One region of the Saccharococcus sp. Marseille-Q5394 genome, then DNA from elsewhere that is predicted to be linked to it. Evidence: predicted binding sites of a transcription regulator. Region 1 holds the regulator's gene; the other holds the start of a gene.
The links. The regulator LexA, encoded in region 1, represses DNA repair genes until DNA is damaged. The targets are predictions, from matches to a motif close to CGAACATATGTTCG.

Region 1 (16,797 bases):
TTATGAAAGAAGGCAACATGATTGCGATCCATACACGGACTTCTGGATTTCTAAAACTTAAGTCAAACCCATCCATTTGTTTGCTCTCTGTCTCTTTATATTCGTTATTCATAAAAGTTCCTCCTTTAAGACTTCAAGAAACGTCGATTAAATTACTTGTTATCTTTACCTTTTGTTTTTTTACTCGCACCCCAAAATGCCAGTCCAATTAGTGGAATGGCAATGATCCACGGTATGTCAATTTGGCTTTGCAGCATGAATGACATAAGCATCAAGACTACTACGCCAACAATAATATAAAAGCACCCTCTCCCAAATGTTTCCATAAAGTTCACTCCCCTACCTGTTGGTTTTCCATATAGCTAGTTTCCCTTGCCTATCAATTATACGGATTACAATTCAAATCGTTTCATTATTCTTGATTTTCTTTTAGTACGTAACCAACCCGATTTAAGGACAATAAAACCTTCCACCGGCTTATCAAACAGCATAAACATGTCTTTAAAATACGTTTCATCGACCAACTTGTACAGGATCAGAAAGGATACTCAAAGTTGAAATTTATTCAAAATACCCCTTAATACCATGAGTGATTGCATAAAAAAACCACTTTCCTGATTTTATCATCAGTAAAAAGTGGTTTTTGTCGATTGTATCATTATGATAGCTTGTACAAATAACTCAAATGAAAATAACATTTATAGAAGGAAAATAAGCTAGCTTATTTTTTCTTACCCGCATTGTCACTAACTTTGTTCATTTGTGCCATCATTTGATTAATCTTCTTTTGTGAAGGTTTTTGTCCCATTTGCATCATCATCATACGTAACATTTGCTCATTGATCGGCGGGTTTTCCTTCAAATATTTCATCATATATTGACGTGCAATGAAAAATCCGAGGGCCACACCTGCGATTAACGCGACGACGGCAATGAGGATTACCCAAATCGTGCTCATCCGCTATACCTCCTTCACTACCGTGATTCGAGAATACTCTACCATGATGGATTATACAACAAAGAGGCCGCGGATAGCAATGACCGGCTGTGAATATTTCTATATTATACCGAATTAAAATTTAAAATAAGAAAGTATGATCATTTCCGAGATGATTTTCCTGTTTGACAGGTTTCAGCCATCCCCACTCGCCATGCTTGTCCATCACAGCAAAAAAACGATCATCCGATCCGGATAATGCGACAAATAAATCTAGATCCAACATCCGTGAACCATCGCAATAAGCTTGAAGGGAATATGGGTTAAGTGAAATGTGAATGGATCCTTTCACTGGATGAGATAATTTATATTCTCCATCATCGCTTTCGACCGTCGTAAAACTTTTCCCCAAATTGCTGAGGATCGCTTGGTCAATCGCTGATTCTTCAATTTCATCACATAAATAACGGACTTCTTGTAAAGGTTGCTCCTGTGCATGATCTTTGAGCAAATCATAGAGAAGCCCTTCCCTTCCAAGAATGAACGATTGGTATCTCTTTTTCACTTTATAAATATCATAAGTTCTCATGACCGTCACTCCTTTTTACATAGTCTATCCCAATAGAAGTAAAAAGTTTGTCAAAACACGGTAAAGAAAGGCACTATTGTTGTCGAAAACTTTCCAATAGTGTATCAATAAAGCAGCGAAAAATACCGCTCCGGAATAAGTAGTCTTATGACATTCCGAAGCGGTATAGATTAATTACGACCGAGGATCGTTTTCATCTCACGAACGACATTTTCTTCAGTGAAGCCATATTCTGCAATAACCTTTTCCCCTGGAGCGCTTGCTCCAAACGTGTCAATTGCAATGACTCCGCCTTCGTCACCAACATATTTATGCCACCCGAGGGAAGCACCCATTTCAATGGATAGGCGTTTTTTGACTGCTTTCGGCAGTACGCTTTCTTTGTATTGCTCATCCTGCTGCTCGAACAAGTCCCAAGAAGGCATGGATACGACGGCAACGTCAATTCCCTCTTCCCGGAGTTTCGCTTGAGCTGCAACAGCAAGGTTTACTTCAGAGCCTGTCGCAATGAGGATTCCGTCTGCCACATCTTTTTCGGCAGGAGAAATCGTGTACGCTCCACGTTTCACGCCATCCATTGCAAGTTCACCGGATTTCGGCAACACTTGCAAATTTTGACGCGATAATACAAGTACTGTCGGTCTGTTTTTCGATGATACCGCAATATTCCATGCAGCCGAAGTTTCATTGCCATCCGCAGGGCGGATGACCGTTAATCCAGGCATTGAGCGAAGGGATGACAGATGTTCCACAGGCTCATGTGTTGGACCATCTTCACCTACTGCGACGCTGTCATGCGTAAATACATATGTGACAGGCATTCCCATTAGGGCAGACAATCTGATGGCCGGTCGTACATAGTCGCTGAATACGAAGAATGTACCGCCGAACACATGCAAGCCACCGTGAAGTGCCATTCCGTTCAATGCAGTACCCATCGCGAATTCACGGACGCCGAACCAGATATTGCGGCCGCTGTAATCGCTTGGAAGGAAGTCTCCCGCACCTTTGATTGTCGTCTTATTTGAACCTGCAAGGTCTGCACTTCCTCCGAAGAAAGAAGGTAGTACATTTGCAATGGCGTTGATGGCATCTCCTGAAGCGGAGCGAGTAGCATGTGAAGAACCTGCCTCGTAAGTTGGAAGCGCTTCTTGAAGTCCTTCAGGCATTTCACCTTTGATTGCCGCTTTCAATTGTTTGGCCAAGTCAGCATGTTTGCTCTCGTATTGTGCAAACAGTTCGTTCCATTGCTGTTCCTTTTTGACGCCTAATTCATCGGTCGCCTCTTTGAATGCCTCGTAGACGCCTTCAGGGACACAGAAATCCTCTTCATATGTCCACTGGTAGTATTCCTTCGTAAGCTTCATTTCATCTTCGCCTAGTGGTGCACCATGGACGTCAGCTTTTCCGGATTTATTCGGCGAACCGTAGCCGATGACCGTCTTCACTTCGATCATTGTCGGGCCGCCTGAATTGCCTTTCGCCTCTTCAATCGCTTTTGAAACTAGTTCAACATCATTGCCATCTTCCACACGGATATAGTTCCATCCGTATGATTCAAAACGTTTTCGGATGTTTTCTGTGAATGACATATCTAGTTCTCCATCCAGGGAGATGTCATTGCTGTCATAGAGGACGATCAATTTTTCCAATTGGAGATGACCTGCAAGGGAAATCGCTTCTGCTGCAACGCCTTCCATAAGGTCGCCGTCGCCGCAAAGTGCAAAGGTATGATGATCGACTATGTCGAACCCCGGGCGGTTATAAAGTGCAGCCAAATGCTTTTCAGCCATGGCCATTCCGACTGCCATTCCGATTCCCTGTCCGAGTGGACCTGTCGTTGCTTCGACACCGACTGTATGGCCGTATTCCGGATGACCAGGTGTTTTCGATCCCCATTGCCTGAAGTTTTTCAATTCCTCCATTGGCAAACCGTAGCCGCTCAAGTGAAGCAGGCTATATAACAGCATGGAGCCGTGACCTGCAGAGAGGACAAACCGATCGCGGTTGAACCATTCAGGATTGGAAGGATTATGATGCATATGCTTCGTCCATAGGGTGTAAGCCATCGGAGCTGCTCCCATTGGCAATCCCGGGTGGCCGGAATTCGCCTTTTCGATTGCATCGATAGATAACGTCCTAATCGTATTAATTGCTAATTGGTCAATCTTTTCGGTCATTCAGAACATCCTTTCCCGTGCTTTATCTTGTAGTTGCAATTGTTATAGCATCTATAGTGTAGTCAATAAATAGATGAAATACAATCCATCCTATGTTTGGTTATTCAGTTCAGGAACTTCTTGTTTCGAGCATCTTTCACTTTTTCCGGGGTGACGTCGTTACCTTCGGGATCGATCACTTTGACGTTTTCGATTGTGTCGCGCATGGACGAACGGAATGTTTCCAGGTATTCTTTGCGTAGTTGTGTTTGTTCTTTTGCTTCTTCGATTGATAGGCCGATTGTTTTTGACTTTTTGGATAGTTCGTTGATACGTTTAATTTTATCTTGGGATAACATAAAATTCCTCCAGTTGTATTGTCCATCACTCAATTGTACAATGGATTTCCGTTTTTCCAGGCGGACGCTTTCCAATCGAACAGCGAAGTGTTCGATTTGCCGTATTTCTGCACTTTTTGCAGAAATTAAGGCAGCCTAGCACTTCAATCCTTATAGCCATAATACTAATAACAATATTACCATTAACAATTGAAGTGGAACTCATTAAAACTCTACTTTGAAGGTATACAAAAAGAGCAGGAAGTGCAACTAATCACCCTTCCTGCTCTGTTTCATATTCTTTATATCTGCGATGGACCGTTGCTTTGCTTACGTTATGGCCGAGGCCTTTCAATATGCCGGCGATTTCTTCGAAGGTCAGGCCTTTTTGGCGTAAGGACACGATTTCACTGATTGGGACTTCAATCCGTTCGCGTCCTTCTAGATTCCCTTTGTTTTTCAAGTTCCGTTCTGGTTTGTAACCGTCGCGGACTGCCCGCTTCATGCCTCTACGGATTTTGGCGTTGTGCAATTTGCGTTGGTACTCTTCTACAATTGCCAGTATTTCCAGCAGCATTGTGTCCATCTCATTTAACTTCAACGCGCCGCTATCGTGGTTTGTAATGACTGCAGTATTCGTTTTGGCAAGAAGGTGAAGGATAGCGACCCTTGCGTTCCCCCTCCCTAGTCTTGTTTCATCTTGTACGAGTACCGCGTCTATCTTTTCATCACGGACGCAGTCCAGTAAGTCGAGCAATCCCTCTCGATCCATATCGTAGCCGCTATGTTTTTCCTTGAATATATGTATAGGCTTCAGCCCTAGCTCGTCCGCAAGCCGCTTCAGTTCTTCTTCCTGCCTGGACAAGGAGGCGACTTGAGAGTCTTTTTCCGTACTGACACGGCAATATAAGACACAGGTCTGCATTTTCTCTGTCATCATTAGTCTCCTGCCAATTCTGTCATCATTGGATCAGGTATTGCTGAATCAACTTTAGGCAATTTCAATATTTCTCCTGATTTGATCATAGTGGATTGCATGCCATTCAATTCCATTACTTTCGCTATCCATTTCTCCGAATGTTCATCGGAAGAATAGTCTATCGCCAATCCCCAAAGTGTATCGCCTTCTGTTATTGTTACTTCAACGAATGAAGTAGAGGCTGATTTAACTTCTTTCAAGACACCTACGAGTGTAAATGCAGTGCAAAGGAAAATAATTAATAGAATGAAGCCATATTTTTGAATGAAAGTCATTAAAAACCCCTCCAAGAATGTTTGTTCGGAATACCTGTTCCCATTATAGGACAGGTTTTTTTAGAAGTCAATCAAATCTTCGAACCTTTGTTTGCCAATCACCCGAACACCTGTTATACTCTCTTTAAGAAACAATTGTGGTGGCGGACCTTTGTTCGCACAATTGCTTATCATTGATTCTATTAATTGGAGGGGTGGAATAATGAAGAAAATTTCAAAGAGACAGCAGGATATCCTTACGTTTATCAAAGATGAAGTGAAGCTGAAAGGGTACCCGCCTTCCGTTCGTGAAATCGGAGAAGCTGTTGGACTAGCATCCAGTTCTACCGTGCATGGTCATCTGGCCAGATTGGAAAGTAAAGGTTACATTCGGAGGGATCCGACAAAACCGAGAGCAATCGAGGTGCTGGATCCCGAGGGTCTGACTGCACTGAAATCGGGAGTTGTCCACGTTCCGCTTGTCGGAAAGGTAACCGCCGGCTTGCCGATCACTGCAATTGAAAATATTGAAGAATACTTTCCTTTGCCGGATACGTACGGCACATCTGACGATAAATTGTTCATGCTTGAGATTGTCGGAGATAGTATGATAGAAGCCGGAATTCTGAATGGGGATTATGTTGTCGTCAAACAGCAGCACACTGCCCATAATGGTGAAATTGTCGTTGCCATGACAGAAGAGGATGAAGCAACAGTGAAACGCTTCTTTAAAGAGAAGGATTATTTCCGTTTGCAACCGGAAAACGAGTCGATGGAGCCAATCATCGTCAATTCTGTTTCCATCCTTGGAAAAGTAGTCGGCGTTTATCGCCAGATTCATTAATTACCATTCAGCAATTAAAAATAGAGGATGACCCTGTCGACCTGAATCGACTAGGATCATCCTCTTTTCATTTTAATTTTCCACCCTATAGTCTTTCAGCAGGTTATCCATGGAGGACATAACTGCCGCCTTAACATGTTCATATGTCAATCCGCCTTGTACATAAGCCGTATACGGCGGACGAATCGGACCGTCTGCTGTTAGTTCGATGCTAGAACCCTGTATGAATGTCCCGGCAGCCATTATCACATCATCCGAATAGCCCGGCATATACGATGGTTCTGGCGCATAATGCGCATTTATCGGCGAGTTCTCCTGGATGGTCCTACAAAATGCGATCATCTGCTCAGCATTGCTGAAATTGACGGATTGTATCAAATCGGTCCGCGCAGCTGAATAATGCGGAGTCGTATCAAATCCGAAGCTTTCCAAGAATGCCGCTGTGAAGAGAGCGCCTTTCACAGCTTGGCTGACGACGTGTGGCGCAATGAAAAAGCCTTGGTACATTTCCAATAGCGTATCAAGGGAGGCACCCGCTTCTGCACCGATGCCAGGAGATGTCATGCGATAAGCGCATTTTTTCACAAGATCGGCACGTCCTGCGATATATCCTCCGGTCCTTGCAAGTCCCCCGCCGGGATTTTTTATGAGTGAGCCCGCCATCAGATCGGCCCCAACTTCAACCGGCTCTTTCGTTTCCACGAATTCCCCGTAGCAATTATCGACAAATACGATAAGGTCCGGGTTAATCGATTTGACAAAGCGTACCATTTCCCCGATTTGTTCAATTTGGAAGGAAGGACGGTCCGAATATCCTTTTGAACGCTGTATGCCAATCATTTTCGTCTTGTTATGGATATTCTTCCTCACTTCTTCAAAATCGACTGCGCCATCTTCCTTCAAATCAACGTGCTTGTAAGTGATTCCATAATCTATAAGTGATCCTGTATCCTCTCCGTTTCCGGACACTATTGATTCCAGTGTGTCATAAGGTTTGCCTGTAATATAAAGGAGTTCATCCCCCGGTCGAAGTACTCCGAACAGGCTCAGTGAGATGGCATGGGTGCCGGAGATGATCTGGTTACGTACGAGACATGCTTCCGCGCCAAAAGTGTCTGCATAGACTTGTTCCAGTACATCCCGGCCGCTATCGTCATATCCGTATCCAGTCGAGCCGGTTAGATGAAAGTCGCTCACCATGTTTTTCCGGAAAGCTGCCAGCACCTTCCGTTGATTGTAAAATGCCGCCTTTTCAACTTCTTTAAAATATGGGGCAAGTTTTTGTTCAGCGGCTTCTGCCTTAGTTTCGATTTCCGAAGCAAATTCATGTATCATCATTTCATTTCCTCATTCCTACAAATAGTCACTATAATATCTTATCAGTCTGTCTGGATTGGTCAATGGAAAATGACCGGAATTGGCAAAGCCTCTATTTTGATATACTATATGAAGTGTTTGGAGCAAGGAGGAACATCATTGGCTTGGGAAGTATTCAGTTTTATCGGCACTGCGGCTTTTGCCATTTCGGGAGCTCTAATTGCACAGGAAGAGAAATATGATATTTTCGGAGTCTATATATTAGGGATGGTAACAGCGTTCGGCGGAGGGGCTATCCGGAATGTACTTCTTGGGTTGCCTGCTTCTGTTCTATGGAGTCAAAATTTCCTCTTCATCGTCGCATCGGTTTTAATAACGTTCATTTTCTTTTTTTCAAAGACGATCATTAATCATTGGAATCGGTGGGGCACTTATTTTGACGCCATTGGATTGGCGGCATTCGCGATTCAAGGGGCTATGCTTGCGGTCAATATGAATATGTCATTATTCGCAGTAATGGTTGCTGCCGTGTTGACAGGTGCAGGGGGAGGAGTCATCCGGGATCTGCTCGCTGGAAGGCGCCCTCTCGTCTTTAAAAGGGATATTTATGCCGTTTGGGCAGCAGGGGCCGGGTTTTTCGTCGGTATCGGTCTTTACAGTTATGATTGGGCGTTGTACGCATTGCTAGTAGTTGTCGCTGCCTTACGAATCCTTTCATATCAATATCACTGGGAGTTGCCTCGCAGTAATTCTTGATATTCCAAATGGAAAAAGGAACAGGTTAATTGAACCTGTTCCTTCATTGGGACATATGTTTTTATTCCTCGTCCTTCAAAACTACAGGCTTAGCAGGTACATACGTCGATATTGCATGCTTGTAGATCAATTGCTGCTTGCCGTCTGATTCCAAAAGTACGGTGTAATTATCATATGATTTGATAAGGCCTTTCAACTGAAAACCATTTAGTAGGAATACAGTGACAAACGTGTTGTTTTTCCGTAGTGAGTTCAAAAATGTTTCTTGCATATTACCTTGTGACATACACCCCAGCCTCCAATTACTTCTATATTTCTCTTGCCTTTTTACTTATTCGATTCCGCCTCTTCAAAACCCTTCAAAATTGATATAATTTCATCGACAATCTTTTCTTTATCCGAATTTGCATCGAACCAGCTGATTTTCACTTTGTTCCTAAAATATGTCATTTGACGTTTCGCATAATGACGAGTATTTTTCTTTATTAACTCTATTGCATCATCTAGTGAGATGACGCCTTCAAAATATTGATACAGCTCCTTATATCCAATCGCCTGGACCGACTGGACATTTCGGATGCCCTTTTCCCATAAACCTCTAGCTTCTTCCAGCAGCCCATCTTCCATCATTTGATCGACCCTTACATCGATTCGCTTGTAGAGAATTTCCCGGTCCAATGTAAGGCCGACGATTAAATGATCAAAAAAGAGCGCCTCACCTGCCCCTTGTTCATGCTCATTCTTCGTTTTTCCAGTCACTTGGATGATTTCGAGCGCACGTATCAAACGGCGGTGATTATTCGGATGGATTTTTTCTGCACTAGCAGGATCCATTTTTTGAAGCCGCTGATACAGACGTTCCGCGCCGCCTTCCGACTCGAGTTCTTTTTCCAATTCAGCCCTGACGTTATCGTCTCCCGCCTCTTCGGTAAATCTGAAATCGAAGAGGACCGACTGGATGTACAAGCCCGTTCCGCCGACAATGATCGGCTGTTTGCCTCGGCTTCGGATCTCTTCAATACAGTTACGCACAGTCGACTGATATTCCGCTACGGAAAACGAATCAGAAGGCTCCTTAATGTCGAAGAGATGATGGGGAATCCCTTCCTTTTCTTCTTCTGTTATTTTTGCAGTGCCGATAGATAACTCTTTATATACTTGCATCGCGTCCCCATTGATAATTTCCCCATCCAGCCTTTTGGCAAGCTCGATGCTTAAAGACGTTTTGCCCGATGCAGTCGGTCCTACAATTGCGATGACTCTATCTGATTGACTCATTCTTTTATTATCCAATCCTTTATGAAATTAAATACTTGTTCCCGATTCACTTCATTCAACATTTCATGGCGACCGCCTTCATATAACATGACTGTTATATTCTCATTTCCGGCATCAGTAAATTGTTGTGCTGCCTGCCAGACTCCCTTACCAGTATTGCCGACAGGATCGTCTAAACCAGAGAGGAGAAGGATTGGCAATCTGTTCGGAACTTTTCTTATGCAGTCCAAGTCATTGATTTTCGCAAGTCCATCAAAGAGATCGATGAAAAAACGGGTTGTCGGTACGAAACCGCATAACGGATCATTAATGTATTGCTCCACTTTTTCATTGTCTCTCGATAGCCAATCAAAAGGTGTTTTTGGTGTTCTGGCTATTTTATTAAACCCTCCGAATACCAATTTATTAATGAAATAGTCCGGTTCATCAAACTTTGTTGCCTTGCCTTTCATTGACGCTAGAGCTTTTCCACCGATACGGCTTACACCAGGGTTGCCGGCAGTTCCTGAACAAATAAGCTTGTCTAGTTCCCTGCCGAATCTTTGGGCGTATCTCCTTGCTACAAATGACCCCATACTATGCCCGAAAAGGATTACACGAGGCGCTTGGAACCTGTTGCGGTAAAAGCTGATGATTTCATACGTGTCTTCAACGATCCGATCGAAGCCGACCGTATCTCCGAAATGGCCCAACTTCCCATTTAACGTGGCTGTATGACCGTGTCCCCGATGATCATGACCCGATACAGCAAATCCTTTGTCAGTGAGAAAAGTGATGAACTCTTCATATCGACCGATATGCTCCGCCATCCCGTGAAGTAGATGGATATGTGCGATAGGAGGATTGGCAGGTTGCGCATACACCGAATGGATGGAAAAACCGTCTGACATCGTCAACACCTGTTCATTCACACACGTTCACCGACCTTTCCTTCAGCTTCTTTTATATGCTGCTCCAATTGGGAGAGATAGAGCTCTTTCGTTTCTTCGGAATAGGAAAGGATAGCTCCCATATAGTCCGTTGCCGCCTCTTTATACAGTTTGACAAACGCGATGTTGAAATAGAGATCCCCCTTCCTTCTAATGAAAAAGTCAGAAGGCGTCATTGCCATTTCATTATGGATCGAGTAGAGGATTTCCGCTTTCCATATAGCAGGTAAAACTGTTTTCTCTGTTGATACCGCACTTACATAGGTATAGACCTGATCGACATTCGATCCATACAAGGAGGCAAGTGCTCGGCCTTCTTCCTTAGTAAGTCCATATAATTCAGCTTCATTCGATTTGCTCTCGATAAAGTTTGCGAACTGTTCTTCACTCTCGAAGTCTCCCCCGGCCAACGGGAGATATTCCGTTACGCATGGGCCGAACGAAGTTGTCGGAAACCTCTTTATGACTTGGTCTACGACGGTTTCAGCCATTTTGCGATAGCCGGTCAATTTGCCGCCAGCAATCGTTATCAATCCCGTTCCTGCTTCCCAAATTTCATCTTTCCTTGAAATTTCGGATGCATCCTTCCCTTCTTCGTAAATTAGCGGTCGAACACCTGCCCAAGTCGACTCGACATCATTGCGATCCGCTTTGACTGAAGGGAACATGTAATGAAGTGCATCAAGAAGATATGCGATGTCTTCTTCGGTTGCAACCGGATTAGCCCGATCACCATCGAAGAAGGTATCTGTCGTTCCGATATAGGCTTTATTGCCCCTTGGGACTGCAAAAATCATCCTGCCGTCAGGCGAATCAAAATAGATTGCTTGCTGCAGAGGAAATATCGACTTATCGATTACAATATGGGTTCCTTTTGTCAATCGTAGCCGTTTGTCATTAGACACTTCGTCCTTCCCACGCACTTCATCCACCCAAGGGCCTGTCGCATTGACGACTACGGAAGCGCTTATGTCTATTACTTCTCCAGTGAGCATATCCCGGGCAGAGACACCTGCCACTTTTTTGTCTTGATACGTAAATTGCTCGACTTTCAAATAATTGAGGCAAAGAGCACCTTTTTGGGCAGCTTTCTTCAATACTTCGATTGTCAACCGTGCATCGTCAGTACGGTATTCCACATAATGTCCACCGCCAAGCAAACCGTCTTCCCTTACTAACGGCTCCATTTCAAGCGTCTCTTCAGGTGACAGCATTTCACGGCGCTCCTCTTTTTTCACACCCGCCAATTTATCATAGACGAATAGTCCAGCAGAAGTTGTCAGCTTTCCGAATGAGCCGCCTTTATGAAAGGGAAGAAGCATCCGCTCAGGCTCCGTCACATGAAGGGCATTCCGATAGACAACATCCCTTTCCTTCCCGGTTTCGGAAACGATTTTTAACTCCATCTGCTTTAAATAACGCAGGCCGCCATGGATGAGTTTCGTCGATCGGCTTGAAGTACCCGCCGCAAAATCCTGCATGTCGAGTAGTGCGACGGACAATCCCCTCGTCACTGCGTCAAGAGCAATGCCGGCACCGGTGATTCCACCGCCAATGATAAGCAGGTCAAACTGATAGTCGCGCATGAACTGCTTCACTTTCGGTCTTGTGATCGATGATAACATCATTCGCTCTCCTCCAGTCAAAGTTTGAATAGCCGCGCCGCCTCAACGGCCTTTTTCCACCCTCCGTACAAGGCGTCCCGCTCTTCCACTGCCATCTTCGGCGAATATGTCCGTTCCTTCGCCCATAAAGCTTCCACTGACTCACAAGATTTGAAAAAACCTGTCGCAAGCCCGGCAAGATATGCCGCCCCGAGTGCGGTCGTCTCCATATATGCTGACTGTTCCACCTCGATCTGCAGCATATCGCTTTGGAATTGCATGAGGAATGTGTTCCCGACAGCCCCTCCATCAACACGCAAAATATCAATGTCGATGCCAGCATCCTTTTCCATCGTCAACAGTACATCTTTTGTCTGATAGGCTAGCGCTTCGACTGTTGCACGGATGAAGTGCTCTTTTTCGGTTCCTCGGGTCAATCCGAATACTGCCCCTCTTGTATCCGAATCCCAATAGGGTGTACCGAGTCCAACGAATGCGGGCACGACATACACACCTTCCGTAGAAGCGATCCGCGTCGAGTACATTTCCGAATCCGAGGCTTTCTGGATCATTCGCATCCCGTCCCTGAGCCATTGGATAGCAGAGCCTGCGACGAATACACTGCCTTCAAGTGCATATGTAATCTTGCCGTCCAACCCCCAGGCTATCGTGGTCAGCAGGCCATTTTCGGAAGTCACAGGCTGTTCACCCGTATTCAACAACATGAAACAACCTGTACCGTACGTATTTTTGGCCATGCCAACGTGAAAACAGGCTTGCCCGAATAAAGCACATTGCTGATCGCCCGCGGCACCGGCAATTGGAACATATGCTCCAAAAAATACGGAAGGGTCTGTATGGGCATAGATTTCCGAAGACATCCTTACTTCAGGCAGCATGCCCATCGGGATATCAAACATTGCGCAAAGCTCCTTATCCCACTCGAGTTCGTGAATATTGAAAAGCATTGTCCTCGAAGCATTCGAATAATCGGTGACATGGACGGCTCCTTCTGACAGCTTCCAAATGAGGAACGAATCGATCGTACCGAAAAGCAGTTCCCCTCTTTCCGCACGTTCACGTACACCTTCTACTTCGTCAAGGATCCATTTCACTTTCGAAGCAGAAAAATATGGATCAAGCTGCAAACCCGTCTTTTGACGGATGCTCTCTTCCCTGCCAGCTTCTCTTAATTCATTAATAATTAGCTGTGTCTGTCTGGACTGCCAAACAATTGCATGATAGACGGGTTGTCCAGTGTGCTTGTCCCAAACAACAGTCGTCTCCCGCTGATTTGTAATGCCGATTCCATCGATATCCTCCGGCTGAAGTCCACTCTCGGTCAGAACCGAAGCGATGACGGATAAAACTGAACCCCAAATTTCGCTCGCATTATGCTCCACCCAACCTGGTTTCGGGAAAATCTGCCTGAATTCCCGTTGCGCCGTATGGACAATCTCACCTTTTCGGTTGAAAAGAATTGCCCTCGTGCTAGTTGTCCCTTGGTCGATTGTTAATATGAACTCACCCATTGGTAACCCGCCCCCCTCGTTCAACTATAGGTTTTCTTCTACAGAGTTACATTACCCTCTTAAACATCTTTTCAATTTCATAAGTTGAAAAATGGATTAGGACTGGACGTCCATGCGGGCATGTATACGGATTCTCCGCAATCGACAAATCGTTCAGAAGCCTTTCCATGTCTGCAATCGACAAATGATGATTAGCTTTGATGGAACGTTTGCAGCTCATCATGATTGCCGTCTCCTCCCGTAATTTTCCGATATCGGTTTTCCGATTCGATAGAACCTGCTCTATCAGTTCTTCGATAAGAGTCGACGCTTCTCCTGCTGGAAACCATGCCGGATATTCTTTTACTGTATATGAAGACGGTCCGAATTCCTCCAGAAAGACACCGACTTCATTCAACGCTTCCAGGTTCTCCTCTATTTTCACCATTTCGTCCCCGGAATAATGGAAGATGAGTGGCATTAGCAACATTTGCCTTTCATCCTCTTCCACTTTACTTAATTTATCCCTGAAGAATTCGTATTTGATCCGCTCTTGGGCAGCATGCTGATCGATCATATAAAATCCATCTTCGTTTTGAGCGACGATATACGTGCCATGGACTTGCCCGACTGGTACGAGTGGCGGGAATCTTTTTTCCTTTGTTTCAGTTGTGGTATTTATTTCCGGAACAGGTACTTCCTGATCATTTACTATTTCCTGTACTTCCATTACCTGTTCGGGCTGATCCGCTTGCCCAGGTTCTTGCTTGACAGGTTCGTAAACAGCTTGGAGCGGCTTCTTCTCAAACAGATTCGTTTCAAGTATCGACTCTTCCTGCTCAATCGGAGACTCTTTCTGATCAACTGCGGTTTTCTCTTGTTCAACTTCTCTATCTTTCCAAGTAGGTGCCGGCCTGAAGTCACTCCAAATTGTCACTTGCTCCGAAGGCATTTTCTTGAAGGGTTCCCGTTTCACGGCATCAGGAACGATAATTGACCGTTTCACCGCATCTCGGACAGACGATTTGATGAGGTCAAACAGTTCGCCCTCTTTGCTCATGCGAATATGCTGTTTGGAAGGATGCACGTTGACATCCGTCAAAAAAGGGTCAGTTTCTACGTTGATGACTGCAATCGGGTACCTTCCGATTGGCAAATAGGTATGAAGGCCATCGATTACAGCCTGGTTTGCAGGATAACTCTTTACCCATCTTCCATTTACGATGAGTGTCATATAGTTTTTGGATGCTCTTGTCATCTCAGGCAACGTGACGTATCCATCTACTTTGAAATCGGCGTTTCCACCTGAAAATGGCACCATCTTTCGCGCTACTGCCATTCCATAAATATCAGTGAGTACTCTCCTGCGATCCCCGCTGCCTGATGTATGCAGGACAGTTTGGCTGTGATGGGAGAGTTTAAAAGCGATTTGAGGATGACTGAGCGCTAGTCTGTTGACGAGATCTATCGTATGTCCAAGCTCTGTCTGGATCGTCTTCATATATTTCAACCTGGCGGGCGTGTTGTAAAAAAGTTGGGAAACGGTCATGTCGGTCCCTTTTCTGAACGCTGCGTTGGACTGCTTGAGAAGAAGCCCGCCGTCAATTTGCACTTCGGTCCCTTCAGTTTCACCGTCTGACGTAAAGAGGCTGACCTTAGATACGGAAGCAATACTGGCGAGCGCCTCACCTCTGAATCCTAACGTCCTGATCCGGAACAAATCATGTTCATTCGATATTTTGCTCGTTGCGTGGCGCTCAAATGCAAGGACGGCATCGTGACGTGACATCCCTTTTCCATTATCGGTCACCCGAATAGAAGTGAGCCCAGCTTCCTCAAGTGCGATCTCAATCGAAGTGCTGCCCGCATCAATCGAGTTCTCCACCAATTCCTTCACAATCGAAGCCGGTCTCTCGACGACTTCCCCTGCGGCAATTTTATTGGACAATGAATCGTCCATGACTGAAATGATATCCACTGGATCCCTCCTTTTGTCATCTGGTCGTAGTAATGAATATCAATAGGCTAGCGGGATGTAAATGATTAGTCTGCTCGCGTGGCCTCAGTTAATTGCTTCTGCCAATCTAGGATCAAGTTCATTGCTTGCATTGGCGTCAAGTTCAGCAAGTCTGCCTGTTCCATCTGTTCCAACACGGACTTGTCCACTTCCGATAGCGGATCGGCTTCTTCCTGTAAATCGAAGAATGTCAATTGTTCGGATGGTGAAGTCACGGCACTGGACTGTTCTGCGCTTTCAAAAGCATCAAGCAGCTTTTTCGCACGGACTACAATCGTTTCCGGAAGGCCTGCCAGTTGGGCAACATGAATCCCGTAGCTCTTATCCGCCGGCCCCGCCATCACTTTGTGGAGGAAGACGACTCTCCCTTCCTGCTCCATAGCGGCGACATGGACATTCGAAAGCCTTTCCAATTCCATGTCAAGCTTTGTGAGCTCATGATAATGTGTCGAAAACAAAGTATTTGCACCAATTTCATCATGGATGAATTCCATCATCGCCTGAGCAAGAGACATTCCGTCGTACGTAGATGTTCCTCTCCCGATTTCATCGAAGAGAAGCAAACTGTTTCCAGTTGCATTTGCAATCGCGTATTTAGACTCCATCATTTCCATCATGAATGTGCTTTGGCCTGATGCAAGATCATCCGCCGCGCCAATTCTTGTGAAAATCTGGTCTGTTACGGGAAGAGTGGCGGATTCGCATGGTACATAGCAGCCTATTTGAGCCATGATGACCGTCAAAGCGACTTGCCGCATGAATGTACTTTTACCGGACATGTTCGGTCCGGTGATGAGCAGCATGTTTGCCTCTTCAGTCAATGTGCAGCTGTTCGGCACGTATAATGAATGATCCATCATTTTCTCTACGACCGGGTGTCTTCCGTTTTTTATTTCTAATGCCCGTCCGTCATGGAATTGCGGTCTGACGAATCGTTGTTTTTCGGACACCTCAGCGAATGATAGCAGGACGTCCAACTCAGATAGGACACTTGCCAATTGTTGGACTCTGCGAATATGATTTTTCATTTCATCACGCACAGCGCAGAATAGGCTATATTCAAGCTCCTGACCTTCCGCTTCAGCGTTCAGAATCAAGTCTTCCTTTTCCTTCAACTCGGACGTAATATAACGCTCCGCATTGGCAAGGGTCTGCTTACGTTCATAACGGGTCAAATCCGCCAGATGGATATTAGATTTCGTAATTTCAATGAAATAGCCGAAAATGCGGTTGTATCCGATTTTCAAATTTTTAATACCTGTACGTTCACGCTCATCGCGTTCAA
Region 2 (16,797 bases), 310 kb from region 1:
CATTGGACACGAATACCATCCAATATTAAGCGATCACCTTTGGTGAATGGGGAATCCCCTAAAGAACGCAGAGCGTTAGAAGCACTAGCAGCTGTTGGATTAATCGGTGGAACCCAACTCACTCGGATATTTTCTTTGGATAAGAAGCGCCTCAAACGGATGGTGGCGGAAAGAAAACTTGTGAGGCATGAGATTCATCGGAACAAGCAGATTGTACCTATTTACACTTTAGGAATAAACGGAGCTGTCATAGCTGGGCTAGGTGAATTTTATGAGAGTAATTACTGGTTTGAATATGAAGTAGAGGATGCTTTAAAACGTATTCTCTTCTTTCAATTATTTCAACACTTTCCAGAAGCGAAAGTTATTCCATCACAAAAACCGTTTAGTGGTGTAATTCAATTTCAAGACAAGCTATTCTATGTGTATGTGATACGAGGCGATGTAAGTGATTTACCAATGTATTTAAAATGGGACGGGAAGAATTTCAACGAACGTGTCATTATAATTACTGAATCAATAAGACACTTGCAACTAATTAATGAAACCGCTAAAAATCTACGATTAAGGGTTTCTATAGATAATGACTTACAAATTCATAATGTAAACCTTTATAAACTCTTTTATTTCTTTGATGAAGTCGGCGCATTTAAAAGAGAGTCTGAAAATAAAGAGATTGTATATTGAATTTTATGGTATAATACTCCTAATGTTTTAGGATTACAAATAATTTCGACAACGGAAGAAAAGAAGTTTTTTAACTCCCTAGAGGTTAGAAATGACTTGTTTATTTTTAATCTCTATACATAAACAAAAATAATTTAAGCAAAGAATCCTAATAACATAATACTTTTAAAATTAATTATAATTTTTCGTATCTACCAAAACAGAGCTAAGGGGGAGATGATCTAAATGCGTATTTTACATTTATCGGATGTTCATTTCACAAAAGGTCATAAAAACTTTCATAATTATGTATTAGAGCCGCTTTTTAAAGATATACATGAAATGCATAATGAAATTCCTATTGAATTGGTGTTATTTACCGGCGATTTGCTCGATAAAGGAGGATATCCAAAAGAGCCCCTTGAATCATTTGAGTCTTTCGAAAGTGAATTTATAGATAAACTATTAAAAACATTATCGTTACCTAGGGAAAGATTCATTTTTATCCCAGGGAATCATGATATAGACCGAAAGAAAATTAACCCTCTGACTGAAAGAGGCTTAAAGACCTCCCTAGTTACAGCAAACGAAATTGAACTTCATATGGAAACCCCACAAAATTTAAATCTTGAACGTATTGAAGACTACAAGCTCTTTGAAAACATATATTACTCGGACTATGAAAATTATAAAGATAATGGTTTTGGATACTCAATAATATTAGATATCAACAACCTGAAAATTGGAATAGCTGGTTTTAACACTGCATGGAGATGTTTTGATGATAAAGACAAGACTAATTTAATCATGGGGAAGAAGCAAATTACTCAAGTTGATGCTCATTTAGGAACAAAAGAATTGGATTATAAAATCGCACTAATGCATCATCCTTTCGAATTTTTATGTGAGTCTGAGTATGAACCAGTAAAAGATTATATATTGAGAGATTACGATATTCTCTTCACGGGTCATACTCACCAAAGCAATGCTCAATCGATTACAACCAGTTTAGGAAAAGGTTGTATACTATGCGCAGCACCATCAAATTGGGAGAAAAACAATTTTCAAAACCATGGTTTAAATAGAAATGGTTATAACATCATTAACATAAATAATAACGAGAAGAGTATAACAATTCACTTTAGGAGATATAATTATGACAAAAATCGTTTTGTCGACAATACTGATTTAGGAATGGAAGATACAGCATATTCAACGTTTCATTTAGGTGATGTTATTTCAAGGGAATCATGGATGAACTTTACGAATACAATCACATATATTAAAGACAACTTTTTGGAGGTGATTGAACAAAACCTGGTAAGCTATAATACAGATACTATTGCACCGAAGCAACTAAAAGATCTTTTTGTATTACCAATCATTAAAATTGGCAATTACCATACAGACGATAACACGGAGTTCTCGGACTTTAGGGACAACTCGGAAGTACTCTCTTTTAATAAACTATGTAACTACGATAGAAACCTTGTTATGTTTGGACAGAGCGAATCTGGTAAAACTACTCTTTTATATAGAATTGCACTTGAGATATTGGAAAACTCTTATGTCTCAAAAAAGATACCTGTATTTATAGATCTAAAAACTATTGCTAGCAGGAGTATTTTTAAGAAAGTATCACAGTTCTTAGGGAGAAACTTAAAGTCCACTACGGAGATATTAGAGAAAAATAACACAGTATTACTCCTAGATAACTTACGATATATAATAAGCAATGAAAAATTATATAATGAACTGAATGAGATGTTAACGAAGTATCCGAAAATGAAAATAATTGCAACATATGATTCTCTTTCACAGGAAAATTTACCGTCGGAATTTTTAGGACATCCCATTTCAAAGCAGGTTGATATTGCGAATATAGAGTATTTTAGATCAACAGAAATTCAAACATTAATGCAAAGATGGTTTAACAAAGAAAGCGAAAAAGTAGAAGATGAGAATCTAATACAAATAATTAAAAATTTTCATCTATTAAATATACCTAGCACCCCTTTAGCGGTATCCTTGTTCCTTTGGATATATGAAAAGCAAAAAGGATTTATACCTAGAAACAATGCTGCAATGGTTCAAAACTTTGTGGAAAAACTGTTTGAAAAACATTCAGAATCAGATGTTCAATCATCTAAATTCGATTTTCATAATAAAGACAATCTTCTTGGCCACATTGCAATGGAAATGTATCACCTAGGTGCAGAGAATTATGTTATAGAAGAGGAAGATTTAAGAAACTTTATTAAAAACTTAAATAATAAGAAGAAAATTGGTCTGGAAACACAAGGCACCGAAGTTTTTCATGAATGGGTAATTAAATATTTCGTTGAAAAAGGTATTTTATTAAGTGAAATAAGAGAAAATGGACGAGTCTATAAGTTTAAACTGAATTGTTTCTTTCAGTATTATCTTGCAAAAGCAATGACTTTTTCAAAAGAATTTAAAGAATTAGTATTATCCGAAGAAAGGTATTTGGAATTTCAGAATGAAATAGATTATTATTCTGGTTTGCACAGACATGATGGAGAAATATTAGATCTAGTAGTTTCTAGAATGGAAAGAGAATATATGAAGCTTTTCAAGGAGACAGAAGTATTTGAGAAGGTTCTCAATGAAGATGATTTTCTACTGCCTTTTGATGAAATGTTTGCACGTGGTATTCATCATGAAAATGAATTACTACTCGACAATATTGAAAACGATGAGATAGACGACTTTTTGGACGATCGAAAAGTAAGTGAAGAACAAGTAATGGCTCATCATGATCAATTACTTGAATCGAGTAATCATATGGAGAAACACAGTTCAGTAATTAATAAAATTCCACAGGAGCAATTGTCAAAGTTTGAAATTCTGCAGAGATCATGGGTTTTATGCGGGAAAGTCCTAAAAAATGTTGAGGATTTGGAAGATGGTGCATTAAAGGATAGAGCGTATCGAAACACAATTATATGTTCCTTGTTATTCTTGAAATTAACTACATTAACCGCAGAAGAAATTCTTAAAAATGAAATTGAATCCGAAGATGAACAGATTCAATTTTATAAGTTTTTTATTCGATTTTCGCTACTTTTGCATCAAAATATGCTGTTTTCAGTTATGGGTACTTCAAAGCTTTTACCTGTAATCGAAGATTATGTCAATAATGATGAGTCAAAATATTCTAATGTGGAATTATTTACTTCGATTTTTATGATGATTGACTCGGGAGCTGAAAACTTTAAAGATTTATTTAATCAAGCCGTTCAAAATAATATGAGTTCTGCCGTGAGGGAATTTGTTTTAGCTAAATTACAAATACTTGATTCAAATACTAAAAATGAGGAACTAGAAGTTTTTTATCGAACTAAAATTAATCAATTAGTTAAGAGGAACTTTAAGGGTAAACATGTGATAACTAAACAAAAAGCATTAAATAGGCGTAAAGATTACACTAATAAGAGAGAGTTAGTTAACAGCATTCGCGGAAGTGAATAATAAATTATATTGAGGTATATCGTAGAGAGTAAATGGGGTTTATCTGATTGTATTTTTTTCACGCTCGAATTTGATGACGCAAAAAAAATTATTCACTCCGATTTGCTATACAACTTAGAAACATTTAAGATGGATTTAAATCTTTTTTATCTAAGTCACCACTTTCTCGGTGAAAGTCGTTAAACCTTGCATTGTTTAAGGAGATCCGACATAAATTCTTTGTCTCCGAGTTTTTATATCTATTGATAACTCAGACAGACGTCTTACGTCAAAAAAAGCTATATACTATTAGATATTTACGCATTTACTGCGTGATATATATTTAAAAAGCCGATTGATTCCATTTTGGAAGAGATCGGTTTTTTGTTTAAAAAAATTGAAGGGGTGTTGCTTAAAAATCATGAAAACAAAATTGCTATCGTTTTGTTGTGTTAGTTTCTTAAAAGTCGATTGATCCTTTACGGGTGATATCGGCTTTTTTTATTTCTAAAACTATAAAAGGAGATGGTTGAAATGGAAAAAGTGTTGTCGTTTACAAATGAGCAGAAATCATTGATTTGGAGCAGGTTTGTTCAGCCGACAAATGGGACGCAAGAAGAGGCGAATCACTTCATTGAAGTGTGTGAAACCTTCGGACTGAATCCTTTGCTAGGTGATATTGTGTTCCAACGCTATGAAAGTAAAAACGGTCCCGTGACTAGCTTCATCACTACGAGGGATGGTCTACTGCGTGTTGCAACCACCCAAGATGGGTATGTTGGACCTCCTGTTGCCAATGTTGTCCGGGAAGGGGATAAATTCGAGTTCATCCCGTCTGAAGGTAGCGTGCGCCACGAGTTCGGTCAGAAACGTGGACAGATTCTTGGCGCTTATGCAGTCATGCATCACAAGCGATTCAGGCCGGTAGCTGTTTTTGTCGACTTCCAGGAATATTTTCAAGCGAACTCCGGGGAGTTGAATAATCGATACGGCAATAAAAATGTGTGGGACAAGATGCCTTCCGCGATGATACAGAAGATCGCTGAGGTCTTCGTGCTTCGACGTCAGTTCCCATTGGGTGGGTTGTACACCCGTGAGGAAATGTCTCTTGAAGAGGATGATAACGGAAATGTCGGAAACATTGATGAGCCTATGAAATCTTCTCCAGCCCCTAAAAAGCAGAACGAGAGTCAAACGGATCAACAGGCTGCCGAAACAACTGCTCAGCAATCGAAGGATCAAAATGTTGAGGGTATATTCATTCTGCAAAGTTTTGAAAAAGGAGTAAGTCCACAAAATGTTCAATTCGCAAAATTGAATGTCATGGATAAAGAGAGCAAAGAAGTGAGCTTGGTACTCGTCAAAGCCAATCAGGAAATGATCGAATCACTCAGCCAAGTACCGATGGGCGAAGAGTTATCTATGGTCATCAAGAAAGAGAGTGGATTCAATTTCCTTGTAGAGTTCACTTCTACCCAGAAGAACGAGAAGCCTGCACAGTCTGAATCTGTAATGCATTCGGGTCAAAAGGATACTGTTCAACAACCTGTTCAACAACCTGTTCTACAGGAGAAAGAAACAGCTTCTGAACCACTTGATGCGTTCATTATGGAAAAGTACGAGCAAGGTACAACGCCAGCCGGCATTTCTTTTGCAAAGATGTATGTGAAGAATGTCGCTAGTGGTACCCAAACAATGGTTTTCGCGCAAGGAGAAGAGGCTGTTCAACAAACGAAACACCTATCCGTTGGTGAGAAGTTCAAAATGCAGACCCGTACAGAAAACGGATTTACGTTCTTCGAGAAGTTGGGGGATGCAGACAAGGGGGTGGCTTAATTATGCTACCTGAAATCCTGAAAATTGCAGAGGGATATGGTGTTACATTCAATCCACGGACGTATGGAAAAAAGGAAACGCTATGCAAATGCATATTTTGCGAAGAGGATTCCAAACCGGGCAAAGGACATAAATTCTATTTGTCATTGAACACACAGGACCAACTATACAAATGTTGGTTCTGTGGTGCTTCCGGTGGTGTCTTGGACTTTGAAATGAAGCTATCCGGTCTTCCTTATGATGAAATACGAACAAAGTATTTCGGAACAAGGAAGAAACCACTTCATCCAGCTGAACGGTTGAATGCACGGCAACTCCGTACAATTGGTTGGGCTGAATATAAACGGAAGAACCGGCCTGAGTTTAAAAAGAAAAGGGAAGCGGTTTTGCGAGACTGGAAGAGATATGAACACGAACAGCTGGTGAAACACTTTGCCATGTTTATCGTTATCGCTCATATCGAAAATCAGGAGGAACGGCAGGATGAATTGCTTCGTTTTGTCATGAAGTCGTGTAGAGAAACCCAGATTCATCTACTATTCAACCGAGTATTGGCTGAATATGTGAAAGAAGAAGCTGAAAGAACAAGCTGGGCGATTGAAGGTGCTGAAATAGGAAGGGCAGCATGGAGAGCCTCACTGTCTACCTATGACTTTCAAATGGAGAAAGTCGTGCTGAACGTGTCATTTCTCTATTACATGTTGAAAATGAAAAAACTGGACTGTGAACGAAATTTGGTGAAAAACGATAAAGTGTCGCTTGCTAATTCAAATATCCGTCACCCTTTACGGAGTAGAAATAGGGGCATGGCTATACACGGTCATGAGAAAAGGAGATCAATATGAATAACGTGAGTTTAGTAGGTCGTCTGACAAAAGATCCGGAAATCAAATATACGCAGAGTGGTGTAGCCGTGTGCAACTTCACGCTTGCAGTGAACCGTCCGTTTAAAAATGCCAACGGAGAAAACGAAGCGGATTTTATTATGGTTCAGGTCTGGAGGAAGGCCGCTGAAAATGCTGCAAACTTTCTAAAGAAAGGAAGTCAAGCTGCAGTGAATGGTCGCATAAATACTCGCCATTATGAAAATGACAAAGGGGATCGAGTGTATGTTACGGAGGTGGTCGCTGACTTTGTACAATTCCTTGACCCGAAACCTCAGGGACAGGGAAATCAGCAAGGACAGCAGAATTACCAGCAACCTCAGGGGCAGGGGGGCTTCCAACAGCAACCGAATCCCTATACAGGGAATGCTTCCGGTCAACATGCCAATCAATACGGAACAGTCGGAGGTTCATTTGAAGTAAAGGATGAGGATCTACCGTTCTGATAAATAAAGATGAAAAGGGGATTGGTCAGCCAGTCCTCTTTTCCTTTTTCAAATAAAGAAAGGAGATAGCAGCATGATATTCTCTTTTTCACGATTGAGCTTGTATGAAACTTGTCCGTACCGGTTTTATAAGAAGTATATTCAGGGATATGAGGAACCGATTACTTACCCGTTAGCATTGGGTAAGGGGGTTCATAAAGCCATTGAGGATAAAATCAATGGGATTAGTCATTCAGAAGCAGTTTTAAATGGACTGATCGAAGCTGATTTTCATCCGGAAGTTACTTTGGAGGAGTTGTCCGATTTAGTCAGCCGTGCTCCAATTCAAAAAAACATGGGTGCAACAGAGGTACATTTCAAACTTCCATTATCAAAAGATGAGTCAGCCCCGATAGTTCAAGGGTATATCGATGTAGTCTCTGAAGATGGCGGTAAAATAGTAGACTGGAAAACAAACAGGAGTAGATACGATATTCTGGACAATCACCAAGTCGGTTTGTATGCCTGGGCTATCGGTCAAATGAAGAACCAATCAACGGTGGAAGGGAATTTGTACTTCCTCCGTTTTAGTAGGGGAAGCAAATTTGTTTTCAAACAAGCTGATATGGAAAAGTCTCGACAATGGGCTTTGGCAGTGGCAAACGAAATCAATTCAAAATGTGAAATTCTAGATATGTTGCCTAACAAAGCGGAGAATTTATTTCTTTCCACACCTTCTAGTTATTGCCGTCATTGCCCATTTGTTATAGAGTGTTTTCGTAAGTTTAGCGGAAAATAAATAGAACCTAAGCAAAAGGAGGCAGTTTCAGTTGAGAACGCTTTCCTGGAGCACCAAGCCATATGCATAAAGAAGCATGGAAGTGGGCCATGACAAATGTTTCGTTAATGGTGAACGGCCACGGAGAGTATTACCAGGCAACAATCAGCTTCTATTATGAAAGTTGTTTATGATGAATTGCAGAAATAAGGATATACTAAATAAAATTGATGACTGTGAAAGCGTCCTATCCGTTGTGGATATGGGCGCTTTTTTTGTTTCCACAAAGAAGGACTTTCTAATCTTCTTGTAGAACTAGGTCGATGGGAGGGGATGTTTTGTGGAAATAGAAATGAGTAATGTGCATTGCTTGGTTTGTAATCACCAATTCAGCCAGTCGGACGTTGGAGTAATCGAAGAATGGGAACTTCCGATCTGTGATCCTTGTATTGAAGAAATGTGCAGTTTCAGAGTTAAGTATGACGGCAGCCTTGATCTGTTGGATTTCTTAACCCAAGAAATTAAAGGAAGCAAATGTGCAGGTTGTTTGAAATCGGCAATTGAATTACACGGAATCACATATGGCAGCACGGTTTGGGGGCATGCGCGGTGCAGTGAGTGTAAACAAGGCTGGAGTTTGGAGATACATATTGAGTTTGTTTAATAAAGCAAACAGCCCCCTGTCCAGTTGGATGGGGTGCTGTTTTTGTCGTAGTTTGTCGAAAATATCCAAAGTAAATTTAATTCTGTTATATTAGTCTTATGTTCATTAATTAATATTACATAATTCAGAATTAAGGGTAATAGAATATTGAAGGGAGCATGAAGAAATGCCTTTTAAAGAAAAAGATTTTCCTGCACAGTGTCCTCCGATAGACGCTATAGAAATGGATATTAATCCTGTCTATAGAGTGATAGAAAACGATACAATCCAAGAAGTTGATTTTTTAAATCATAGAGAAAGGAATAAACGGTATCCCTCTCATAAAACATGTGAAGCCCTTGCAATCTCATTCTTTACTACTTATGAAGCAGCAAACGATGCAACAATAAGATTTAAAAATTTACGGAATAAAAAGTTCGTTCAAGGTATAATTACTATGGAATGCGGTATACATAAAACAGAGAACGAACATTTGAATTTATGGTTATATAAAGACGTAGACATGGTTAAAGTGTTTCTAGGAGAGGAAGATCGTGATGGACATAAGTAAATACTCCGAATTAGAAGCACTAGAGGTTGTACATATCTTCGATTATTATGACTTCCCATTGTTCTTTATTTCGCGATCAGAACAATCAGAATATTATTTTAATTATTACATTGAAGAGGTTCAGGAACATATTGATAAATGGTTTTTTAGCAGAATTTCTAATAGGGAAAGAGAAAAAATAATCAGGCAACAACTTTCTGTTGTGAAATTTCTCGATAAGCTTCTGCGACAGAAACGATTACAACATCTTTACATCGATTCTTTTACAGATCCAGGCGAGGTGAAAATTAGACTAGAGGTAGTAGATGATATTAACTTCGATAGAGAAGATTACCCTTTAAAAGACTTTCATGTCGATTATGATTATGTAAGTAAGAAAAATCTAAACAGAGTAGATGAGACTGTCTTTGACAGCTCAAAGTTTAAAGTCATCTTTAAAGATGAGGTTAATAATCATGACATAGACTTAGACTTATTTATGAGTTTAATGCAAAAGTTTACAAAGACATATAATGGGATATCACGAATGAAAAATAGACTTATTAACGAATCGGAGGAACACGCTGATTACTTTGCGAAATTGAGAATTGACTCACTTCAGCCTTCCTCGTTTGGTGTATGGTTAAAAACTGATCCTCTTGAGGCTGATTTATTTGAAGTGCCGGAAAAATCTTTAACTTCTTTTTACAATTTTCTATATGACGTTAAAAATGATAATGAAAATTCTATAGAAGAATCATTGATGATAGACAAAGAATATGACATAGAAACCATTAAGGATATGAAAAATTTCTTGAAAGAGATATCATCAAATAAATTTTCGTTTGCATTAGAAGTTAACGAAAAATCCTCTGAAAAGGAAACTCAGGAAATAGTTTTTAGTAAAAAAGATTATTCGCAAATAGAAGTATTAAACGGAATTTTAATGAAAAATAGTAGTGAAAAGTCAAAAACAATAGATATTGAAGGATTATTAACTTCAATAAACATTCCTAACAATAAATTCCTGGTAATTTCTGAAGAATTTGGAGAGATACGGGGTAGTATGTCTAAAAACCTTAGGGATTCTGTAAAGGATTCTTTTAACCAACAGTTTAAGGTTCCAGGCAAAATTAGAGCTCGGATAGAGCAAAAAATAATAAACAACCATATAGAAGAGGTTTACGTAGAGAAAAACATTATGATTTCTTTTGATCAAGACTAAAAAGCATCTTATCGAGGTGCTTTTTTCTTTTCTTTACACACGAACGTACATTCTCTATAATGAAAACAAAGAAGAGAACAAGTGTGCATGAAACATTGGACAAATCGGATATGGTGGAGTATTGGATATGGTGTAAATGGCAGCTGATGGAACAATCAGCAGGAGGCGTATCAAGATCATCTAGGTAGGTGAGCTTTACTTCCGTGCGTATTGTTTAGGAAATCCAAACGGACTTTTACCATCGACAATGTTATAGCACTTGTTCCCGTTTCTCATAGAGAGGATGATCGTGTAATGAAGGTAGATGGAGATATCAAAGACCGCGGGAGAATCAAATGGACAGCAATGATGCTGCCGGAACACCTTGCAGACCTAAGAGAGTGGCATGCAGAAGATGAACATACAGAACGTCCTGAACTGACAGAGTGGGATTTGGCAGCTCTCCAGGAAGAAATCGAAATAGCTCATAAACGGAAATGCGAAACGTTAATAAAGACTTGGCGTGATGGACGCATAATCGAAAATCAGGGCATTATCGAAGCGATCGACCTACATAACAAAGCTATCCTGCTGGCAGACCCTTTTGGAGATCTTAGATTCTCAATAGAAAATGTCATTTCTGCACAATGCATCGACTGACCACTTTTTAAAGTGGTCTTTTTGTCGGAAAAATATAAAAATAGAAGGACTTTCTAACCTTGCGACGAATATAGGTGTTTAGGAGGGTGGTGAGGAAATGAAAAGTACTGTGAATATACCAAAGGAATTGCTTGATGGTATGACATTGTTATCGGAGGTCATTAATCCTGAATTCGACAACTTCGCCATTGTAATATTAGGGGGAAATATGGATGCGGCTAATTATCGAGCAGGGTTTTCCGTCATCCGACTCTATTTGTTCATTAGAGAAGGAGATGAATATCATTACGAAAAGGAACTTGAAGCGTTCGCCTTTGAAAGTTTGGAAACTGCATATGGATTCCTATTGGCACTCCCGAATATGTCGGCATTGGATTTGCTTTTGAGAATGCACGGACCTGCAGGACTATTTGAAAACTACCAAGTGCATTGACAATCTCCAATACATATAGACAATGAAGGGGATATTCTAAAGAATGAAACGAATGAAATCGGATATCGATTCGAGGTATTAATAGAAGAGACATCTGATATGAAGGAAAAGGTAAGAAACCTTTTGGAAAAACTAAAGAACAAGAAATGATAAGGGAGGGGAAATGCCTTCCTCTTTTTCATCTTTAATCAGCGTATTACTTAACTGTTAGCCTTGTTGGGAGTAATCATGATGAAACCGATCAACCAGCCCCATCCCTTCTTCTTTTCGGAAGATTTGCGACCTCAATAATGCTTTGCTAAAATGTGTGTAACCATTAAGTTTTTAAGTCATCGTTTAGATGAACGTCGTTATACTTTTTAGATATTTTAAAAAGGAGTGCGACATAAATTATGTTGCCTTTGTATTCTCTGTTGAAGAGAAAAGACGGGCTGATGTAACAAGTACATCCAAAATTGCTTTAAAGCATAATCATATGGATATTTACGCTTAATTGCGTGATATATATTAAAAGTCGATTGATTCCTCCGGGAAACGATCGACTTTTTTTGTTTAAAAAATCTCATTAGAAAAGGAGCGATTTAAATGGTCGGAAAACAATTAGAACGTCTTGTTTCTAGCACTAGAAAGGGAGGTGCAGAAAAATCATTCGTCTGCTATGTGGATGAAAAGAAGGAGAAGAAATTTCTAGTCTTTAAATTCGGGGGCATTTATCTACTCGATAGCAGAGGGGAAATTGAAAAGCTGAAATCGTTAACCGACATTGAAGACATTTTTCTTTCCATTGAAAAAGGCGATGTGAAAGTGATTGGCAGCGGAAATATTGGAAACTAAAAGGAGGATATTAAAATGGTACTTGCAAAGCAAGAGGTCATTGAAAACATGGAAGAGGCAATTAAACTAGGGAAGGAAATTGAACGTGTTGAATCGGCGCTGAAAGCTATGAAAGCTCAGTTGAAGGCGTTCGTAGATAATAATGGTCCGGTAGATACTGGTGACGTTATTTGGGATTACACTATATCGGCATCGTGGCAATTCGATGAAAAGGGCATGAAGGAATTGGCCCAGAACATGGTGCTTGAAGGTGTGAATCCATGGAAAATGCTGAACATCACAGCATCCAATCTGAAAAAGATGGGCTGGGATGATGCAGTGATTGCAAAAATGGGCGAAAAAAAGGAGACGCGTCGTTTCGCATCTCGTAAGAAGTAAAACTTTAAAATGTAAATACATCATAACATAAAAAGCCTTCCACCGGGCAAGGAAAGAGTGGCACATGAAAGCTTGTGCCGCTCGGCACTTGCTTTGTGTGAGAAAGGATAACGAAAATGACAACGAATAAATATATTACTTCTGCTCGCGAAGCAGTATCAACATACAATGCAGTTGGTTCTGAAAGTGTTATTGAATTGCAGGATATTCTGGCTGTCTTAATTGGGCCATCTGCGAAACCGGAATTCACTGGAAGACTGGCTGCACGAGGGATTCGAGAGTTAGTGGATATGACGGTATCCGAATTGAAAGAGGAAGGAATGACACACAATGAAGCCCTAAGGGTTCATTCGGGTATGTTGATTGCGCGCAAGATGCGTTCAGCGGGAAAAGCAGACTATCGGTACGTTATCCGTTCACCAGAGGATGCAGCAGCTTATATGATGGCTGAGATGACGAATCTTAATCAAGAACATTTCGTAGTCATCTTTTTGAATGTGAAGAATGAAGTGCTTCATAAGAAGACTGTATTCATCGGGTCGTTAAATTCTTCTATTGTACATCCAAGGGAGGTGTATAAAGAAGCTGTGAAGCATAGTGCTGCCTCAATAATTTGTTTCCACAACCATCCAAGTGGTCGGCCAGATCCTTCACCTGAAGATATTCAGGTTACGAAGAGATTGGCTGAGGCTGGTAGTGTGATGGGGGTGGAACTAATTGATCATGTGATTATTGGGGATCACCGTTTTATTAGTTTAAAGGAGAAAGGTTATTTTTGAGCGAAAAGCAGGAAGCGTCTGAGTTAACACGCTTCCTGCTTTTTCTATTGAATTATTAGGGGGTGAAAAAAGTGTAAGTACTTTCGTACGTCTTACATAAAGAATCGAATTAATAAAGATTCCTATCGCTCCACACAGTTTTACCAGATTTCTAACAAAACGTCTTTCGTTTTTGGTAGAATAGTCTTAGATATATTAAATGTAAGAGGGGGCGTACATATGGGGTATCAATCTGAAGCTCAACTCGAAAGGAATATGATTGATCAACTTGTTAGGCAAGGGTATGAACAAGTAAAGCTACCAGACTATGATGCACTTCTTCAAAACTTCCGTACGCAAGTGAATCGTTTCAATGAGAAAAAGCTAGACGGCAGACCGTTGACTGATATTGAATTTAATCGTCTTCTGACTTTAATAGATGGAAAAAGTATTTTTGAATCGGCAAAAATACTGCGGGATAAGCAGATAATTGAACGTGAGGATGGAACGGAATTATACATAGAGCTTTTTAATACACGTGAATGGTGCAAGAATCTATTTCAGGTAACAGCGCAAACTACGGTGATTGGGACATATACGAACCGTTATGATGTAACAATAATAATTAACGGTCTTCCAGTTGTTCAAGTTGAATTGAAAAGAAGAGGGTTGGACTTCAAAGAGGCTTTCAATCAGATACAACGCTATCGAAAACATTCCTATAAGGGGCTATACCGTTTCCTTCAAATCTTTGTCGTCACCAATGGAGTTGATACGAAGTACTTTTCAAATTCCGATGGCGATGTACTATTTGGTTACACATTTTATTGGTCTGATGCAGAGAATAACATCATTACGAACTTAAATGATTTTACTGCTACATTTCTTGGAAAATGTCATATTGCAAAGATGATTGCGCGCTATATGGTTCTGAATGAAAATGAGAAGCTTCTAATGGTTATGCGGCCATACCAGGTCTATGCAACAGAGGCCCTTGTTGAACGAGCGCTTGAAACAAAAAATAATGGTTACATATGGCATACCACAGGATCGGGAAAGACACTTACTTCATTTAAGGCTAGTCAGATTCTAGCTAATGAACCGTACATCAAGAAAGTCTTTTTCCTAGTCGACCGTAAAGACTTGGATAGCCAGACAATCGCTGAATTTAATAAGTTCGAAAAAGGATCGGTTGATACAACGGATAAGACAGACATGCTTGTTAAGCAGATTGAGGATGTCATGAAACCATTCATTGTCACCACCATTCAGAAGATGGCCAATGCAGTGAAGAATCCTCGATACGGAAAAATTATGGATATCTATCGGGATGAACGAGTTGTGTTCATTATCGATGAATGTCATCGCAGCCAATTCGGTGAGATGCACACCAATATATCGAGACATTTTAAGAACGCTCAGTATTTCGGCTTTACTGGTACGCCTCGCTTTGAAATAAACAAAAGTCAGGATGGTCGGACTACTGCTGATATTTTTGAAAAATGTCTTCATACGTATTTGATAAAGGATGCCATCAGAGATGGGAACGTTCTTGGTTTTTCAGTGGAACATATTCGGACATTTAACGCAGCCGTTGATGAATCCGACAAAACCCGCGTCAAAGCAATTAATACGGATGAGGTATGGTTGCATAGGGATCGGTTGCAGTTGGTTGTCCAAAATATCCTTGAGAATCATGAAAGAAAATCCCGAAGCAAGGGTTATACAGCAATCTTTACTGTACAGTCCATCCCCATGTTGATTAAGTATTATGAAATTTTCCAAAAAGTTAAACATCCGTTCAAAGTAGCTGGCATCTTTACTTACGGAGCTAATGAAGAAAGCGAAGGAAAAGATGAGCATTCGCGGGATAGCATTGAGCGTATGATTGAGGACTATAACGGAATGTTTGATACGAATTTCTCTACAGATACATTCTCCGGTTATTTTTCAGATGTTTCCAAGCGTGTGAAGACAGCTCAAATCGACATACTGCTTGTCGTGAATATGTTCTTGACCGGTTTTGACAGTAAAACACTTAATACGTTGTATGTAGATAAGAACTTGAAACACCACGATCTGCTACAAGCTTTCAGCCGGACAAACCGTGTGGAGAAAGCAACGAAGCCCTATGGGAATATCGTGTGCTATCGGAATTTAAAACAAAACACAGACGAAGCGCTCAAACTGTTTTCCCAGACAGATTCGGTTGATGATATTTTAATGAAAAGCTACGTTGAGTACCTAGCCATGTTTCTGAAATCGGTAAAAAAAGTGCGTAAAATTGCGGCTACTCCTGAAGCGGTCGATCAGTTGGAACGGGAAGAAGACCAAAAAGCATTTGTTGATGTTTTCAAGGACATGACAAAGCTATTGATCCGCTTGAAAACATTTACTGAATTTGAATTTGACCCTGAGGCTCTTACAATCGATAGCCAAACGTATGAAGACTACAAGAGTAAGTACTTGAAAATTGCCGATCGTGTGAAAAATGATGTTGAAAAAGTATCTATCCTGCAAGATATTGATTTTGAATTAGAGCTTATGCACACAGACCGGATTAATGTAAGTTACATCATGAATCTTATTCGGGATCTTGATTTCAGCGATAAAGACGATTTAGAGAAGAGGCTGCGCTTCATTGAAGAAGAGGTAGATCGTGCTGATAATCCTGAACTACGTTTAAAAATAGATCTGATTAAAGGATTCTTGAAACGTGTGGTTCCTGACTTAACGAATGCAGACTCTGTTGATGATGCGTATAATCATTACGAGGAAGAGGTACGGGAAGAAGAGATACAAGCGTTTTCTGATGAAATCGGTTTTCCGGAAAAAGATTTGAAACATCATCTAGAGGAATACGAGTACAGTAATATCATCCAGCAATCTGCAATTAGTGATTCGTTAAAAGTTGGGTTATTAAAGAAAAGAAAACTATCAAAGCGGATTGTTCAATTTATTATCGAGCATACAAAACGGTTTGCATGAGAGTGAGCATATCGCTCTCTTTTTTTGTTATTTTTTAAAATTACAGCTATTTATAATTGCTATTTTTAAAAATAACAGCTATCATTAAATTGTTGATAGACTAAGGAGGTGGAGGATATACAATTACAAGAAATTGCTTCAGTCGTACAAGGAGTAAATTCTGCGCGTGTTGAAACGGCAGAAAATGCACCTAACGCTGAGCTTGTTAAGATATTGACGTTAAAAGAATTTAACGAAGCGATGGGATTACCATATCGGCTAGCACAGGATAAGAAGACAAGCATCTGGA

Region 2: OC538_RS02965 (YolD-like family protein) is a predicted target of LexA. The motif match lies at 10,519-10,532, and genes of this name have one in related genera.

Annotation. Positions count from the first base shown of each region.
Region 1 covers NZ_CAMPPQ010000001.1:278,544-295,340, reverse strand. Annotated here, with positions in the region: gene OC538_RS01445 (hypothetical protein) at 1-112, opposite strand, end outside; gene OC538_RS01440 (hypothetical protein) at 153-326, opposite strand; gene OC538_RS01435 (YneF family protein) at 722-958, opposite strand; gene sirA (sporulation inhibitor of replication protein SirA) at 1,080-1,526, opposite strand; gene tkt (transketolase) at 1,697-3,706, opposite strand; gene OC538_RS01420 (DUF896 domain-containing protein) at 3,811-4,044, opposite strand; gene OC538_RS01415 (recombinase family protein) at 4,298-4,960, opposite strand; gene OC538_RS01410 (LysM peptidoglycan-binding domain-containing protein) at 4,963-5,277, opposite strand; gene lexA (transcriptional repressor LexA) at 5,480-6,100, shown strand; gene OC538_RS01400 (aminotransferase class I/II-fold pyridoxal phosphate-dependent enzyme) at 6,173-7,438, opposite strand; gene OC538_RS01395 (trimeric intracellular cation channel family protein) at 7,577-8,173, shown strand; gene hfq (RNA chaperone Hfq) at 8,235-8,459, opposite strand; gene miaA (tRNA (adenosine(37)-N6)-dimethylallyltransferase MiaA) at 8,501-9,451, opposite strand; gene OC538_RS01380 (alpha/beta hydrolase) at 9,448-10,362, opposite strand; gene OC538_RS01375 (glycerol-3-phosphate dehydrogenase/oxidase) at 10,359-12,008, opposite strand; gene glpK (glycerol kinase GlpK) at 12,023-13,516, opposite strand; gene mutL (DNA mismatch repair endonuclease MutL) at 13,563-15,473, opposite strand; gene mutS (DNA mismatch repair protein MutS) at 15,539-16,797, opposite strand, start outside.
Region 2 covers NZ_CAMPPQ010000001.1:591,480-608,276, reverse strand. Annotated here, with positions in the region: gene OC538_RS03010 (hypothetical protein) at 1-687, shown strand, start outside; gene OC538_RS03005 (metallophosphoesterase) at 913-4,158, shown strand; gene OC538_RS03000 (RecT family recombinase) at 4,672-5,973, shown strand; gene OC538_RS02995 (hypothetical protein) at 5,976-6,818, shown strand; gene OC538_RS02990 (single-stranded DNA-binding protein) at 6,815-7,303, shown strand; gene OC538_RS02985 (RecB family exonuclease) at 7,377-8,081, shown strand; gene OC538_RS02980 (hypothetical protein) at 8,401-8,724, shown strand; gene OC538_RS02975 (hypothetical protein) at 8,891-9,274, shown strand; gene OC538_RS02970 (hypothetical protein) at 9,261-10,478, shown strand; gene OC538_RS02965 (YolD-like family protein) at 10,773-11,117, shown strand; gene OC538_RS02960 (hypothetical protein) at 11,215-11,550, shown strand; gene OC538_RS02955 (hypothetical protein) at 12,136-12,384, shown strand; gene OC538_RS02950 (hypothetical protein) at 12,400-12,762, shown strand; gene radC (RadC family protein) at 12,879-13,541, shown strand; gene OC538_RS02940 (type I restriction endonuclease subunit R) at 13,761-16,508, shown strand; gene OC538_RS02935 (restriction endonuclease subunit S) at 16,617-16,797, shown strand, end outside.